Regions from separate parts of the Paenibacillus sp. AK121 genome, predicted to be linked through region 2. Evidence: riboswitches for the same ligand, from Rfam matches in the RefSeq annotation. Region 2 holds a riboswitch; the other holds the start of a gene.
What was found. Region 2 has a riboswitch for cobalamin ahead of KSP24_RS04145 (ABC transporter substrate-binding protein). Riboswitches for the same ligand answer to the same signal wherever they lie in the genome.

Region 1 (7,947 bases), on a different contig from region 2:
AAAGCTCATTGGACACGGTGATTCGCTATCCAGACCCTGGACACCGCCATTTTAAAAATATGCTGGCACGGCGGCTGCAGGTTCCACCGGAGGCTTTGAGCATCGGTAACGGCGCGGCTGAAAGCATGGCGCTCTTGCTATTAGGGCTGGCACCCAAGCGTGTGGGTACAGTGGAGCCGTGTTTTTCGGAATATGCCGAGCTGGCTGGCAAATTCGGAGCCGAGATCCATCGGGTATACGGGAAGGCTTCGCTTCAATGGAAGGCAGACGTGGAGGACATCCTTCAGCTCATGGAGCAGGTAGATGTATTGTTCCTTGGGCAGCCGAATAATCCAAACGGTGTGCAATATGGTGAGCAGGAGCTATATGAACTGGCAGAGGCGGCTGGCAGAACGGGTACCGTGTTGGTGGTGGATGAAGCCTTTATTGATTTTATCCCACTGGAACGGCAAATCTCATTATTGCCTGTGCTGGAACGCTATCCTCATGTGATTTTGATCCGATCGATGACCAAATTTTATGCCATTCCTGGCTTACGATTGGGCTATGCGATTGCTCATCCGGACTATATCCGGCAAATGACGGCCAAACAGGTGACCTGGAGCGTTAATGGACTGGCGTTGCTGGCTGGAGAGGCGTGTCTGAGAAGTGGGCAAGCTTATGAGCGCCGCACACAGGAACTGATTGCTACGGAGCGCAGTCGCTTACTGGCTGCCTTGGCGGAATGGGGCTGTGGTGTCGTTCCCGGCGAAGCCAATTACGTGCTAGCAAGGGCGCCGGGAACGTGGAGTGCATCGGCTATTCAGCAGGCGCTTGGACAACGCGGGATTCTTATACGTAGCTGTGCCATGTATCCTGGACTGTCAGCGAGCCATTTTCGAATTGCGGTTAAGGACGCCGAAGCCAACAATATGCTGCTGTCTGCACTGAGTGAAGTGCTGGAGGAGGAGCGGCGTGATCGTTAGCTTGGTTATCATGGCAGCCTATCTGCTGGACAGGCTAATCGGTGATCCGAGGTGGTTGCCGCATCCAGTCATCGGGATGGGACATGCCATTTCAGCATTGGAAAAAGCGATTCGCCGTAAGGTCCGCAGTGACCGAGGACTGAAACGTGCGGGCACACTGCTTCCATTTATTGTGGCTGGGGGTTCCTTTGTGCTTGCCTGGGGGCTGTTGCGTGTGCTTGCCTGGATTCACCCGTGGTTGTCTGTCGTCGTAGAAATTGTTCTGATTGCAACTACGATTGCTTCCAAAGGTCTAAAGGACGCAGGGATGGCAGTATACCGAGCGTTGCAGGCGAATGACCTGACTGCGGCACGTCGGGAGCTAGGCATGATTGTCGGAAGGGATACGCAGCAGCTTGACGAGCCCGAAATTGTGCGCGGTACCGTCGAAACGGTCGCTGAAAATATCGTGGACGCCATTATTTCCCCGCTTTTTTATGCCCTGATCGGGGGAGCACCCTTGGCACTGGCATATCGAGCCGTAAACACGCTCGATTCAATGGTTGGCTACAAAAATGAAAAGTACCTGCATTTAGGCTGGGCCTCGGCACGGCTGGATGATGTAGCTAACTACATTCCGGCTCGCATGACAGCAGTTATGCTAGTGATAGCGTCGTGGTTGTATCGGCTGGATGCTGCAAGAAGCTGGCGGACAATCAAGCGGGATGCCCGTCTGCATCCAAGCCCAAATAGCGGATTTCCCGAATCAGCGGTGGCAGGTGCCCTAGGGATTCGTCTCGGTGGCTATAATGTGTATCACGGCATACGCTCCTTTCGGGCATATATGGGCGAAGGGATACGACCGTTGGAGTCGAAGGATATCCGGCATACGATCCGGCTGATGTTCGCCGTATCCACTATGTTTGTAGGATTGTGTTTGATGGGAGCTGCAGGGTGTTTTGCCTTGGGATGGATGCAGTGAGGAGTGACACGATTTTGAAACAAGATACAGAAGGAAAAAGAGTGCGAGAAAGTGCACCAAGTCCGAACTCACAACAGGTTAGTAAGCCGAATGATGCTAAAGAAGATCTGCAGTGGGACATGGAGCTCGTGCTAGTTCGTCATGGCACGACCTTATGGAATAAGGAACGTCGATATCTGGGACATGCCGACTTGGGTTTGCTGTCGGGAGCAGAGCAGGAGTTAAAGACTTTACAGAAAAAATTGCAGGGACATTCCTTTGCTCGAATCTATTGCAGCGACTTGATGCGATGTCGCCAGACCTTGCAGATCATTTTGCCGGAGTCAGCATTGACGTCTGAATGTTCCCTCTCTGCTATGCCTCCTATCATGGAACCACGTCTGCGAGAACTTCACTTTGGTGAGTGGGATGGAAAAACGTATGACATGCTTAAGGATGTGGCGTTGTATCGCGCTTGGATTGATGAGCCGCAACAATTCACCCCACCTGGAGGAGAGCCTTGGATTCATTTTGTGAATCGTCTGCGTGAATTCCTAGACTCTCTGTTTGCGTGGCGCATTGCTTTGGAGGTTCAGCCAATGGAGTCGAATGCTGCGCCGCCCTCTGTTTTGATTGTCACGCATGGTGGTGTAATTCGTCAGTTGGCTTGTATGCTTATGCCTGGCCATGATTTTTGGAGTCTGAATCCGAAGCCGGGAGAAGCATTTAGGATTCAGTTAAGGTTGACAGGACCGCACAATTGTATAGCAAGATTGCTTTCTCATTAGGTTAAACAAGGCGAATAAAGCGACTGTTTGGGTTGTAAGCTAACTCTTTTTAACCTATAATCATCAAGTAAAAGAACGGCTTGACTACCACTACATCAAATATCCAGCAGACGAGGTCGGCGCTATGTGAGGAACTTGCTTTCCTTTATTGCGTTGTTAAAAGGGAAGTCGGTGTGAGTCCGACACGGTCCCGCCACTGTAAATGGAAACATGCCCATTAGCCCTGTTTTATGTGCCGCCAGGCATATGAAAGAATATCAGGACATGCATTTTCCATAAGTCAGGATACCTGCCCGTCCGCCTGTCACCATAATCCTTCGAGGAAAGGATGACGTGTTCGCAGTGACTGTCCATGCGGAAAGAAGCTGCCCGCCTGCGCACGATCTGTGCTAACGTGACCCCTGTGTCCTGATATGAGGATGCGGGGGTTTTTGATAGGAAAAGAAGGCTGGAATGAGAAAATATCGGATGAAGTTCAAGTAACGCTCTTAACGATTTATGTATGAAGGGGTGCAAATCATGGCAGGAAAAAAAATAAAGGTATGGACTACAGGTCTATTGGCGCTGATATTGGCAGTTGGGCTGAGTGCATGTGGCGCGAATGGAAAAAATGCAGAAAATAAAGAGGGTCAAGCTTCTTCACAGCAGCCGGGACAGATCGTAACCGCACAAGAGCCTCCGGGTAAAACGGTTTACCCGCTAACGCTTAAGGATGCAACAGGACAGGAATTTACATTTAAAAAAGCACCGGACAAGATCGTTTCCGTCTCCCCGGCAGAAACCGAGGCGCTGTTCGCTATCGGACTGGATAAGGAAATTGTTGGTGTATCCGACTACTCTGATTACCCGGAGGCAGCTACGAAAAAGCCTAAAATGGGCGGTATTATGAAACCGAACGAAGAGGCGATCATTGCTGCGAACCCGGAAGTTGTTTTTGCAGGGATTTCACTTAGTGAACAGGCTACGACTAAGCTGCGTGACATGGGAATTATGATTTTTAAAACAGAACCGAAAACAGTTGAAGATGTCATAGCTAATATCGAATTGTATGGGAAAATCACCGATCATCAGAAAGAAGCGAGAGCGGTGACTGACAAGATGAGAGCAGATGTAGCAGAAGTGAAAGAAGGAGTTAAAAATATCGGCAAAGGGCAGAAGCTGCGGGTATACGTCGAGTTTTCACCAGGCTGGACAGTGGGTAAAGGCGAGTTTATGGACGAGCTGATTACATTAGCAGGTGGTGAAAATGTAGGTGCTACGCAGAAGGGGTGGTACCAAATCAGTGAGGAAAATATTATAGCTGCAAACCCTGACGTGATTTTGTACAGCAAAAGTGTGAAGGACGACAAAACGGGCCAGACCCTCGGCGATATCATTAAAGCTCGTAGTGGATGGGATCAAATATCCGCTGTTCGTAACCATCGTGTATTTGCCGTGGATGATAATTTGATCAGCCGTCCGGGGCCACGCGTAACGGAAGGGCTCAAGGAAGTGGCTAAGGGCGTGTACCCTGAAATTTTCAAATGAACCGTAGACTGATCGGTTTTGGGGGGACAGGTCTTGTCTTGCTGCTGCTGACGCTGCTACTCTGTCTTGGCATCGGCTCGGTCAGTCTTCCGGTCAGCCAGATCACAGGTATTTTGATCAACCACCTACCGTGGTTAGGTGATACGTTTACACCGGATTGGAATACATCCTCAGAGCAAATCATTTTAAAGGTCAGATTGCCACGGGTGTTACTGGGAATGTTGGTTGGAGCAGCGCTGGCGTTGGCGGGAGCCGGATTTCAGGGTGTGTTGCGTAATCCCTTGGCTGATCCGTATACCCTTGGGGTATCCTCGGGAGCTTCGGTCGGAGCAGCAGTACTGATTTATTGGGGGCTTCAATTTTCATTTGTGGGTATATGGACGCTTCCGCTAGTTGCATTTATAACCGGCATGCTGACGCTGTGGATGGTGTTGACGTTGGCGCGTGAAGGTGGGAAAATTCCGACCCAAAGCCTCATTTTATCAGGTGTGGTGATGCAATTTTTTGGGGGAGCCATTGTTTCTTTTCTGGCAGCCATGTCGAAGGAAACAGTCAATGAAATATTGTACTGGACGCTGGGAAGTCTCAGTCTGCGCGGTTGGTCATATACGGGAATTCTTTTACCTTACGTGATCGTTGGGCTGGTGTTTCTATGGAACCGGGCACGGGTGCTGAATATTCTGGCTTTGGGAGAACGTCAAGCGGCTCATATGGGGGTTCATGTAGATGCGACGAAGCTATCTGTCCTGATCATATCTACCTTGCTGACAGCTGCCGCTGTCTCGGTATGTGGAGTCATTGGCTTTGTTGGACTTGTTGTGCCTCATATCATTCGTCTGATGGCAGGTCCCGATTACCGGATGATTGTTCCGTTATCTGCACTGGGTGGAGCTATTTTTATGGCTTGGGCAGATACGGCGGCTCGCACGTTGTTGGCCCCAACAGAAATTCCTCTGGGCGTTATGACGGCCTTTGTTGGGGCACCGTTCTTCGCGTATCTCCTGTACCGGAACAAGAAGCTACGCAGGGGGGATCTGTTGTGACCAAACAAAGTGAATCACAGAAGGTGTATGATCGGGCGCTAGAGGTAGCAGGCCTGACCCGTGCTTATGGAGAGTTCCATGTGTTGAAGAATATTAGCTGGAACGTAGACGAAGGAGCTTGGTGGGGGATCATTGGTCCGAATGGGAGTGGAAAATCGACGTTGCTGCATCTGCTTTCTGGCGTAGATCAGCCGACTTCTGGAAGTGTTCATATCTATGGTAAAAAGGTCGGTAGCTACAGCAGAAAAGAGCTTTCCCAACTTGTAGCCGTACTCCAGCAGGAGGGAATTCCTCCAGTGGGATACACCGTCAGGGAAGTTATAGAAATGGGACGGTTTCCTCATCAGGACTGGCTAGGCAGGGAAAAGGGAGTTGATGTGGAGGCGATTACGGATCGGGTCCTAGCGCGATTGAGTCTAACTTCACTGGCCGACAGAACATTGGACCGCTTGAGTGGGGGACAGCGACAGCGTGTAGCATTAGCAAAGGTGATGGTACAGGAGCCACAGGTATTGCTGCTGGACGAACCTACGACTTATCTGGATTTGCGCTATCAGCTTGAATTTATGGAGTTGCTGGCAGAATGGCGCCAAGAAACGGGCGTGACAATCATTGCTGTCCTGCATGATCTTAATTTGGCGGCACAGTTTTGCGATAATTTGCTTGTACTTAAGGATGGAATGGTTGAAGGATTGGGTACTTCATCGGATTTGCTAACAGAGGACCGGATTCGTCGTGTATATGGTGTTGAGCCTGTGATGCTTCCGCATCCCGATAGCGGTGTGCCGCAGCTCTTGCTGCGCAGAAGCGCTGCGTCTACAGCAGACCAATAGGAGATTGGGAACATACTAAAAAAAGAGCAGGGAGTGGAAGATATGAACGACAAGCTGCGTCAGCTGATCGATAGCATTGCCCAGCCGGATGGAGTGGCGGCTTCGGCAGCTTCAGCACATTTGGACCAATTAACGAAGCCACCTGGAAGTCTTGGAAAGCTGGAGAGTTTGGCCATCCAGTTAGCAGGAATTACTGGCGTGGATAAGCCTGAATTTGATCGTAAAACGGTGATGGTCATGGCTGCGGATCATGGTGTGTGTGAAGAGGGAGTTAGCGCCTTTCCAGCTGAGGTTACGCAGCAAATGCTGTATAACATGCTGTCAGGCGGCGCAGCAATTAATGTGCTGGCACGTCATGCGGGCGCTGATGTCCAGGTAGTAGATGTTGGCGTGAATGCGGATGTCTCTCACCCGAGTTTGGTGAATCGTAAGGTGCGCATGGGCACTTCGAATATGGCTAAAGGGCCAGCCATGCTGCGTACGGAAGCGGAACAAGCAGTTTTGGCCGGAGCTGAAGCTGTAGCAGAAGCGGTTAAAGGTGGCACACGGCTATTCGTTACCGGAGAGCTGGGCATCGGGAATACGACAGCCAGCGCTGCGGTCGTGTGTGCGCTCACCGGGCTTGAGCCGGAAGTTATCGTAGGCCGGGGGACAGGTGTAGATTCGGCGGGACTTACCCGTAAAATAGCCGTTGTCTGCCGCGCATTGGAGGTGAATCAGCCGGATGCCAATGACGCGCTTGACGTGCTGACCAAGGTCGGCGGTCTGGAGATTGCCGCCCTGGCAGGCGTCATCCTCGGCGCAGCCGCACATCGCTGTCCAGTGGTGCTGGACGGCTTTATTTCCGGCGCGGCTGCTCTCGCTGCACGCGCGCTTGCGCCTGCAAGCGCGGCGTACATGCTTGCTTCGCACGCCTCGGACGAGCGCGGACATGCGGCGGTGCTCCGCCAGCTCAAGCTGGAGCCCATGCTCCATCTGGACATGCGGCTCGGTGAGGGCACGGGCGGTGCGCTGAGCTTGCACCTGATTGATGCGGCGTGCCGGATTATGCGCGAAATGGCGACCTTTGCCGATGCAGGCGTATCGGACGGTCAGGGAGCCGCGCAGCGATGAAGGCGCTCGTGACCGGCGGGGCACGCAGCGGAAAAAGCGGCTTTGCCGAGCGATTATGCATGGCGCGCGCACCGCGTGCCTGCTACATTGCAACGGCGCAAGCCTATGATGTGGAGATGAAGGAGCGCATCGCCCTTCATCGGCTCCAGCGCGATTCTGCCGGGTATGACTGGCAGACGCTGGAGGAAGCGCAGGCGCTGCCGGAGCTGCTGCGACAACTTGGCAACGCTCAAGCGTCGCAGCCTGCGTCTATGGTGTTGGTCGACTGCCTGACCCTGTGGCTGTCGAACGTACTGCTGGCCGCAGGCGAGGACGGTGAAACTGCCGCCAGAGCCGCCATGGATGAACTGGCGGCAGCTGTGGAGCAGTATCCGGGATCGCTCGTCATCGTAACCAATGAGGTCGGTGACGGTATTGTACCAGAATATCCGCTTGGAAGGCTGTATCGGGATTTGAGCGGAGTTATGAATCAGCGGATTGCCCGTCTTTGTGATGAAGTTTTTTTAGTAACGGCGGGTATCCCCGTAGAACTTAAACAGTTGGAATATAAGCTATGAGTAGTGAACGTCAGGCTGTTGCTGCGGCTTTTCAATTTTTATCCCGTCTACCGGTCAAGGCGGAGCTCGATTTTTCCCCGGAGTTGCTGAAACGCAGTACAAGCTATTATCCGCTGGTTGGATTGGTTATTGCCATTATCGTTTGGAGCTTTGCGGCGCTTACGGCTATGGTGCTGCCACC
Region 2 (7,947 bases):
GAATTCAGCATTATAGCGGTATGCACGATGATTATCGTCAATATTGTCAGCATGGTCGAGTCTACGGGGGTTTATCTGGCAGTAGGTAAAGCGATTGATCAGAAGGTGGAACAAAAGCAAATCGTCAATGGACTTCGTTCGGAGGGACTTGCGATTATGCTGGGCGGTATATTTAATGCGTTCCCTTACACAGCCTTCTCGCAAAATGTGGGTCTGATCTCGCTAACTCGCGTCAAATCGCGTAACGTTATTTTTGCTGCGGGCGGCATCATGGTCGTTCTCGGTTTGCTGCCTAAGCTGGCTGCCTTGACGACAGTGATTCCTAACGCTGTGCTGGGCGGGGCAATGATCGTCATGTTTGGTTCGGTTGCTGCATCAGGTATGTCTATTTTGTCAGAAGTAGATCTGCGGAAGGAAAGCAATCTGCTGATCGCAGCATGCAGTATTGCTGTAGGCCTAGGCTCAGCTGTTCTGCCGCAAATGTTTGACCAACTGCCTAGCTTTGCCAAAATGCTGCTGCAAAATGGTATTGTATCGGGCTCGATTACGGCAATTGTCTTGAACATCGTTTTGGCAAGAAAACAGGGTGAATCGGTCAAAGGCGTAAATGTCTCGGAGGTTCCACAGAAGGTTTGATGAATAGCAAATAAACCAAAACAGCCGGAGAGAGGGTGTAGCCTCTTTTCCGGCTGTTTGGCATAGGGTTACCCAGAGCGGATTATAGTGGTGGATGTTTTCGGACCACGGTGCAGCTTCCCGAAAGGGGGTGAAGCCGATGGTCACACTTGTGTCGTGCTACGATGTGTTGCGTTGGATGGTTACGTTACTAAGCCTGGTGTTTAGTATTCGTAAACTTTATCGCTGGCTGCGTCGGAAATTTCGGAACAAGCGAAAACCCACCGCTTGATTAGGTTAGGCGCCTAACGGTGGGTTTAGCTAAGCATTTAGCGCGCCGTGGTGATCCACAGCCTTTCAAATCCTAGGAGTCTTTGCCGTTGGCGCGACGAAGGCTCTTTTTAGTATACGGATACGGTGGATATCTCTATACCTAATTTTAGCACGTGAATTGCGTGCATGCAATGAATAGTGACAGTCTTGATCTTTGCGGGATCGTTCAAATTTAAATTATTGTGCCGCATTTATTGACAAGCCAGTAGCAACAAAATAAGATAATCCTAATTCGTAATAAAAAGGAATAAAGGAAGAAAACAGGTGTGAGCCGGACAACTCTATATACGAGGTTTTGTTGAGACGATGTAGATAGTTGTTGAGCGTGTTCACTTAAAAGGGAAGTTCGGTAGATTCCGACACGGACCCGCCACTGTATACAGGCATCAGCAGGGTACTGCTGGAGCTTTCAGAATAGCCACTGGAACTGTGAGGAACCGGGAAGGCCTGAAAGATAAGCCTGGAGTCAGGAGACCTGCCTGTTTTGACATCACTGTCAGACCCACGGGATGCTGGGGAGGTGGTTAGGCGTGCTGCATACGGAATGTCTGAAACCGATCTGATCCCTTCTATGTTTTTGGAGTTGGCTTTGAGGTGAGTTTTGACATTTTATAATGAAAGCATTTCTGACTGCTGGTCAAGTGGTTGGGAATGCTTTTTTCGCGTTTTGCGTTAGGTTTATACGATATTTTACAAGATAGAGGAGGACATGTGGGATGATAGGCAATCGTAATAGGCGTTCATGGTTCATATGTACAGGATTGTTGCTGCTGATGGCAGTTATGGCTCTTTCGGGATGCGGCACAGCCACAAAGACGGAGGATAGCTCAGGCAAGGGTGAGAATACGCCTGCACAACAGACTCCAGCAGGTAAAAAGCTGGTGATGGCGTATACGTGGAAACCGTCAGGCGTCGATCCGCATGGAGACAATAGCTGGGATGTGATGCGTTCCGGTGCCGGTGAGACACTCATTCGTTTGAATGAAAAGTTGGAGCCTGTGGCTTGGCTTGCCAAGGAATGGAAGCATGACAGTCCTAACGTGTGGACGTTCAGCTTGCAGGGTAAGGTCACTTTTCATGATGGAAAGAGTATGGATGCAGCAAGTGTAAAAGCATCTTTGCTGCGCTCTATCGAGAAAAGTCACCTGGCGAAGGATTTACTGGATGTGAAGTCCATTGATGTAAATGGCCCGCTGACGCTGAAAATCACGACAAACCAGCCGAATGCAGCGCTGGCATCCAATCTGGCTGATCCGTCAACAATCGTGCTGGATGTGGCATCCATGAAAGATGAGCAGAGCTACCCTGCGATGACAGGTGCTTTTAAAATCAAAGCCTTTAACAAGGATCAATCCTTGGTCGTAGAGCGTTATGACGGATATTGGGGCGAAAAGGCACGACTGGCTGAAGCAACGATGAAATTCATTACGGACGGTAATTCGCGCCTGATGGCGTTGCAATCCGGTGAGGTGGATGTAGCGACGGATATTCCGGTAGATAACGCAGAGGTATTAAAAAAGAACGACAAGCTACAAGTGCTGTCGGCTCCGTCCTTGCGTACCCATATGATTGTGTACAACATGGAATCGTCTGTGTTCAAGGATGCGACCAACCGTAAGGTGGTGGACAGTCTGATTCCGCGCGCATCCATTGTGAGCGCCGTCATGAGGGGCTTCGGTACGGAAGCAAGCAGCCCGTTTCCGAGTATCCTTCCCTTCGGTAAGATTGAGCGCAAAGCATTGAACGGAACGGCAGAGCAGTTGTTGACGAAGGATGGCTGGCAAAAGGATGCCCAAGGCACATGGTCCAAGCAGGGCAAGCCATTCGAGGTTACGCTGCTGACCTTCCCTCAGCGTCCGGAGCTATCCGTCATGGCTGAGGTTATTCAGAGCCAGTTGCTGAATGAGGGAATCCAGGTCAAGATTCGCAAGGTGGAAAATATCGACGAGGCGTTGACCAAAAACGATTGGGATTTTGCTATGTACAGCATGCTCACGGCCCATACAGGGGAACCGCAGTATTTTATGGACATGTTCTACTCCTCTACAAGTGAAGCTAATGTAAGCCGTTATGCTTCCAAACCGCTGGAGGATATTCTTCACAGCCTGAAGTTGGCAAAGGATACCACACAGCGTAATGCGGTAACACTGCAAGCACTGGATATTATCAATACAGACTTGCCGCAGTCGTTCATTGTACACCCTGACAATGTGTTTGGCGTGAAAAAAGGGGTAGAGGGCTTTACGCCGCATCCGATCGAGTATTACTACATTACAGCGCAATCCGATATTGCGGAATAACGAGCTACGTATCCTATGATTCGTTTTATACTGGAACGTGTGGCGCAGCTGCCCATCATTGTATTCGTTGTATCCACGCTGACTTTTGTACTGATGAGGCTGGCCCCTGGTGACCCTGCCCTCATTTTGCTCACCGCGCATAATGTTCCTGCTTCTGGGGAGGCGCTGACCGCGCTGCGAAACGAACTGGGCTTGAATGAGCCGCTTCATATTCAATATGTGAACTGGCTGCGGGATGTGTTCACGGGACATTGGGGAACCTCATATGTGTCCAAGGAGTCGGTGCTAAACGAACTGTGGAGCAGACTGCCCGCTACGGTGGAGCTAGCTTTGGCGGGCTTTGCCGTCATGACGGTGCTTACGCTTGGGATGGGGCTGGCTGCCTCGCTAAAAGTCAGCGGTCCACTAGATCGTCTGGGCAGGCTGTTCGCTTTGCTAGGATCGTCGATCCCTTCTTTTTGGCTTGGTTTTCTGCTAATCTATCTATTTTCCGTTCGCTTGGGCTGGCTCCCATCCATGGGAAGGGAGGACTGGACACATTTAGTACTCCCAGCGCTGACGCTTGGTGCAGGATTGGGAACGGTGCAAGCTCGTGTATTGCGCGCTCAAATGCTGGAGCTGAGTGACCGCAATTTTGTGAAGGCAGCGAGGGCTCGCGGTTTTTCCCGTATGCATATTCTCTTTTTTGAGCTATTTAAACATGCCGTTCTGCCAATGATTACGCTGTTAGGTACGAATCTATCATTTATGCTGGCAGGTAACGTCATCGTAGAGACCATTTTTTCATGGCCAGGGTTGGGCAAGTATTTTATAGATGCAATTACGCAGCGGGATTACCCGGTGATTCAGGGATATGTTATGTTTGCCGCATTTTTAATTGTAGGTGTTCAGTGTTTGGTGGATGTGGTCCAGACGGTGATAGATCCAAGGCTGCGTTTGCGTTAAGGGGGAAGCTGAAAATGAAAAAGATACGGCTTTCCTTTAGAGGAAGCTTGCTGACAGGGGGCGCACTGTTTGGCCTGATTGTGCTGCTCGGATTGCTGGCTCCATGGGCTGCCCCTCATGATCCTCTGCATGTGGATCTTCTGAACCGTTTGGCACCACCCAGTCGGAAATATCCTTTTGGTACGGATCATCTGGGTCGGGATGTGCTGTCACGGCTCATTTACGGGATTCGGACGAGTGTGCTAATCGCTTGTGCGATTACGGTAGCTACGCTGTGTATCAGTCTGCCCACAGGCTTGCTCATTGGTTATGTGCGAGGGCGCGTGGATCAGTTGATTATGCGGGGAATCGACGGCGTACTGGCTTTTCCTGATATTATTTTAACGGTAGCGATTGTGGGTATTTTGGGGCCGGGTTTTGTCAACATGACTCTAGCGATTATTGCGGTACGGTGGGCGGGCTATGTCCGCTATATCCGTAGTTTGGTTCAAAAAGCTTGCCAGGAGGACTATGTACGGTATGCCCGTTTGTTCGGTAATTCACACGTGCGCATACTAAGGCGTTATGTATTGCCACAAGTATGGCCGCAATTGTTGGTTTATACGGTATGGGATATCGGACGCGTGGTGTTAATGATCGCTGGGCTCTCCTTTCTTGGACTGGGTGTACAGCCGCCCAAGCCAGAGTGGGGTGTGATGCTGCATGATGCAACCTCGTATTTTCAGGTGGCTCCGCATGTTATGATCTTCCCGGGTTTGGCGATTATGCTATTTGTGCTTGCCTGCCAGCTTCTGGGTGATCATTTTTCGGAAAAGGAGGCGGCAAAATAATGGGGGAGCGACCAGTCACGGGGCGAAAGGACACGATAGAGCAAGCATACATGCAAAAACCGTTGTTACACGTGGAACATTTGGAGATTTGCCGTACAGGTGTAAGAGCCAGCGGAAGCGAAAGCAAACCGCTATTACGGGATGTGAACTTTTCCGTCTACCCAGGGGAAATTGTAGCCTTGACTGGGCCAAGTGGATGCGGCAAAAGCCTGACCGCACACGCAATCGCGGGTATGCTGGACCCAGGTGTTGGTGTTACGCAAGGGTGCATCTACTATAACGGGGAAGACATTATCCCGTTCCATGAACAGCGCTGGCAAAGACTGCGCCGTGGGGAAATTGCCCTGCTCATTCAGCAATCGCTGAGCGGGCTGAATCCGATCCGTACCGTCCGTGCCCAGCTGACGGATACGCTTAGACTGAACGGGGGGCGCCTGATGCGCGCCCAGAAGGAGCTGGGGCAAGCTGATGCTGCCCCGTCCCACACTGCATCGCAGCCCCAGGGTGTGCTGTCACGGATGCGGCTGATGCTAAATCGTGTCACAGAGCTGGCTGGAGGCCGTACTATTCCAGGGCAGGAATCCTATTTGTGTTCTCTGCTCCGCAAGGTCGGTTTTGCCGATCCTGAGCATATTCTGTCATCATATCCTTTTGAACTAAGCGGAGGTATGTGCCAAAGGGTACTGCTGGCTGCAATGTTAAGCTCTGGTCCGCGCCTCTTTATTGCCGACGAGCCTACTACAGCGCTGGATGTTATTAACCGCGACAAGGTTCTGGCCTTGCTTCTACAGTTGAGGGAAGATTTCGATCTCACGATTTTGTTAATTTCACATGATCGTCAGGGGATAAGCCGCATAGCAGATCGGGTGCTGGAGATGACCCCGGAAGGAAGGATGCAACCGTGATACTGGAATTGAAGAACGTCACCAAAGCTTACCCTGTCCGCAGACGGAGAAAAGGCTGGTTCAACACGAGACAGAGTGAGCAGCAGGCTATACAGAAAGTGAGTCTGGAATTACGACAGGGAGAATGCCTTGGATTGGTTGGAGAAAGCGGAAGTGGCAAAAGTACGCTGGCACAGTGTATTCTGGGGCTGGAGTCGTTGACCTCGGGGGAAATCTGGCTGGATCACCGGCCCATACATACTAGAAGGATGAAGGATATTCATCTGTACAAACGAATCCAGTTGGTTGCGCAGGACTCGGCCTCTTCACTGCATCCCCGTATGACCATTCAAGATATTTTGATGGAGCCGATCCGTAACTATTTTCCTAAGCGAAAGGTAAGGGCGCTGGATATCTGCCTTTCCTTACTGGAATCGGTAGGGTTGGAGGCTGACAGTCTGGGAAAATACCCTGCACAGCTAAGCGGTGGACAAAAACAGCGGGTGTGCATTGCTCGGGCGTTGGCGGTTGAACCAGAAATCATCCTGTTCGATGAATCGGTCGCCAATCTGGATACGACAACCCAGTCTTCCGTGCTAGACATGCTCAAAAGAATGCAACTCGAACGCCAGCTGTCCTATCTTTTTATCACTCATGATCTTCAGTCCACCCGTACGTTCTGTGATCGTGTTGCCGTCATGGTTCAGGGAGAGATCGTGGAAATATTTGAGGATTGGGATGAAGAACTATTGAAGCATGAATACACGCGTGCCCTATTTCAAACATTGGCGGATTAATCCATAAATTCAATATTATAAAAATTCAAAATAAATAATAGCTCTGCTTGCCGAATATTGTTGACAAAATATAATGTGGTACCTATTCTAAATATGATTATGATAATCATTATCACATATATAGAAAAGGGGAAATACATTGATGTCCGTTCGACACCGCAAGACTGCCACCCTTATGTTGGTGACACTCCTCTTATTATCCGTTATTCTGGGCTGCGCGAAGCAGGAGAACACACCTGCATCCACCTCTACTAACGGAGCTGCCAATGAAAAGTCGATCACGCTATCGTGGCCACGGGATATTGGTACAATGAATCCTCACGTATACAACCCTTCCCAACTTTTTGCACAATCCATGATTTATGAGCCGTTAGTCAGCTACAAGCAAGGAGGCAAGCTGGAGCCTGCTTTGGCTGAATCTTGGACCATATCCAAGGACGGCAAAACATATACGTTTAAGCTGCGTAAAGGTGTGAAATTTTCCGATGGAACGCTATTTAATGCGGCGATTGTCAAAAAGAACTTTGACGCTATTATGAAAAATGAGAAAACGCATAGTTGGCTTGGTATAGTAGGCGTTCTCGACAAAACTGAAGCTGTAGATGACAGTACGTTCCGAATGACGCTCAAAGAGCCATACTACCCGGTTCTTCAGGATCTGTCTGTCGTTCGCCCGTTCCGGTTTTTGGGTGAAGCCGGGTTCCCGGATGATGGAGATACGTCCAAAGGAATTAAGAAACCTGTAGGTACAGGACCTTGGATGCTGGATGAATACAAGCAGGATGAGTATGCAACCTTTAAGCGTAATCCGAATTATTGGGGTACTGCACCGAAGGTGGACAAAATTACGGTCAAAATTATTCCCGATGGTGAAACACGTGTAATGGCCTTTGAAAAAGGCGACCTGGATCTGATTTATGGAGAGGGTGTTATTAGCCTGGATGCTTTCAAACAGCTTCGCGACACGAATCAGTATGTTACTACGCTGTCCGAGCCTGTTGGCACAAGAAGCCTGTTGCTCAACTCGTCCAATCCCAAGCTGGCAGACCTTCGGGTACGTCTGGCACTCCAGCATGGATTTAACAAGCAGGCGATGGTGGAAGGCGTAACCTCAGGGCTGGAGGAAACAGCGGATACGGTTTTATCCAAAAACTACCCATATACAAATGTGGACTTACAGCCAATAGGCTATGATGTGGAAAAATCCAAAGCATTGTTGGATGAGGCTGGCTGGAAGCTGCCC

Region 1: it holds a riboswitch for cobalamin, as region 2 does, so the genes downstream of both, KSP24_RS08775 (ABC transporter substrate-binding protein) here and KSP24_RS04145 (ABC transporter substrate-binding protein) in region 2, are expected to answer to the same signal.

What each region holds. Positions count from the first base shown of each region.
Region 1 is NZ_JAHPJM010000004.1:6,063-14,009, reverse strand. It holds gene cobD (threonine-phosphate decarboxylase CobD) at 1-965, shown strand, start outside; gene cbiB (adenosylcobinamide-phosphate synthase CbiB) at 955-1,926, shown strand; gene KSP24_RS08780 (histidine phosphatase family protein) at 1,941-2,693, shown strand; cobalamin riboswitch at 2,790-3,004, shown strand; gene KSP24_RS08775 (ABC transporter substrate-binding protein) at 3,213-4,220, shown strand; gene KSP24_RS08770 (FecCD family ABC transporter permease) at 4,217-5,263, shown strand; gene KSP24_RS08765 (ABC transporter ATP-binding protein) at 5,260-6,096, shown strand; gene cobT (nicotinate-nucleotide--dimethylbenzimidazole phosphoribosyltransferase) at 6,139-7,209, shown strand; gene cobU (bifunctional adenosylcobinamide kinase/adenosylcobinamide-phosphate guanylyltransferase) at 7,206-7,766, shown strand; gene cobS (adenosylcobinamide-GDP ribazoletransferase) at 7,763-7,947, shown strand, end outside.
Region 2 is NZ_JAHPJM010000002.1:186,016-193,962, forward strand. It holds gene KSP24_RS04140 (nucleobase:cation symporter-2 family protein) at 1-636, shown strand, start outside; cobalamin riboswitch at 1,242-1,445, shown strand; gene KSP24_RS04145 (ABC transporter substrate-binding protein) at 1,665-3,248, shown strand; gene nikB (nickel ABC transporter permease) at 3,264-4,193, shown strand; gene nikC (nickel transporter permease) at 4,208-5,023, shown strand; gene KSP24_RS04160 (ATP-binding cassette domain-containing protein) at 5,023-5,928, shown strand; gene KSP24_RS04165 (ABC transporter ATP-binding protein) at 5,925-6,704, shown strand; gene nikA (nickel ABC transporter substrate-binding protein) at 6,847-7,947, shown strand, end outside.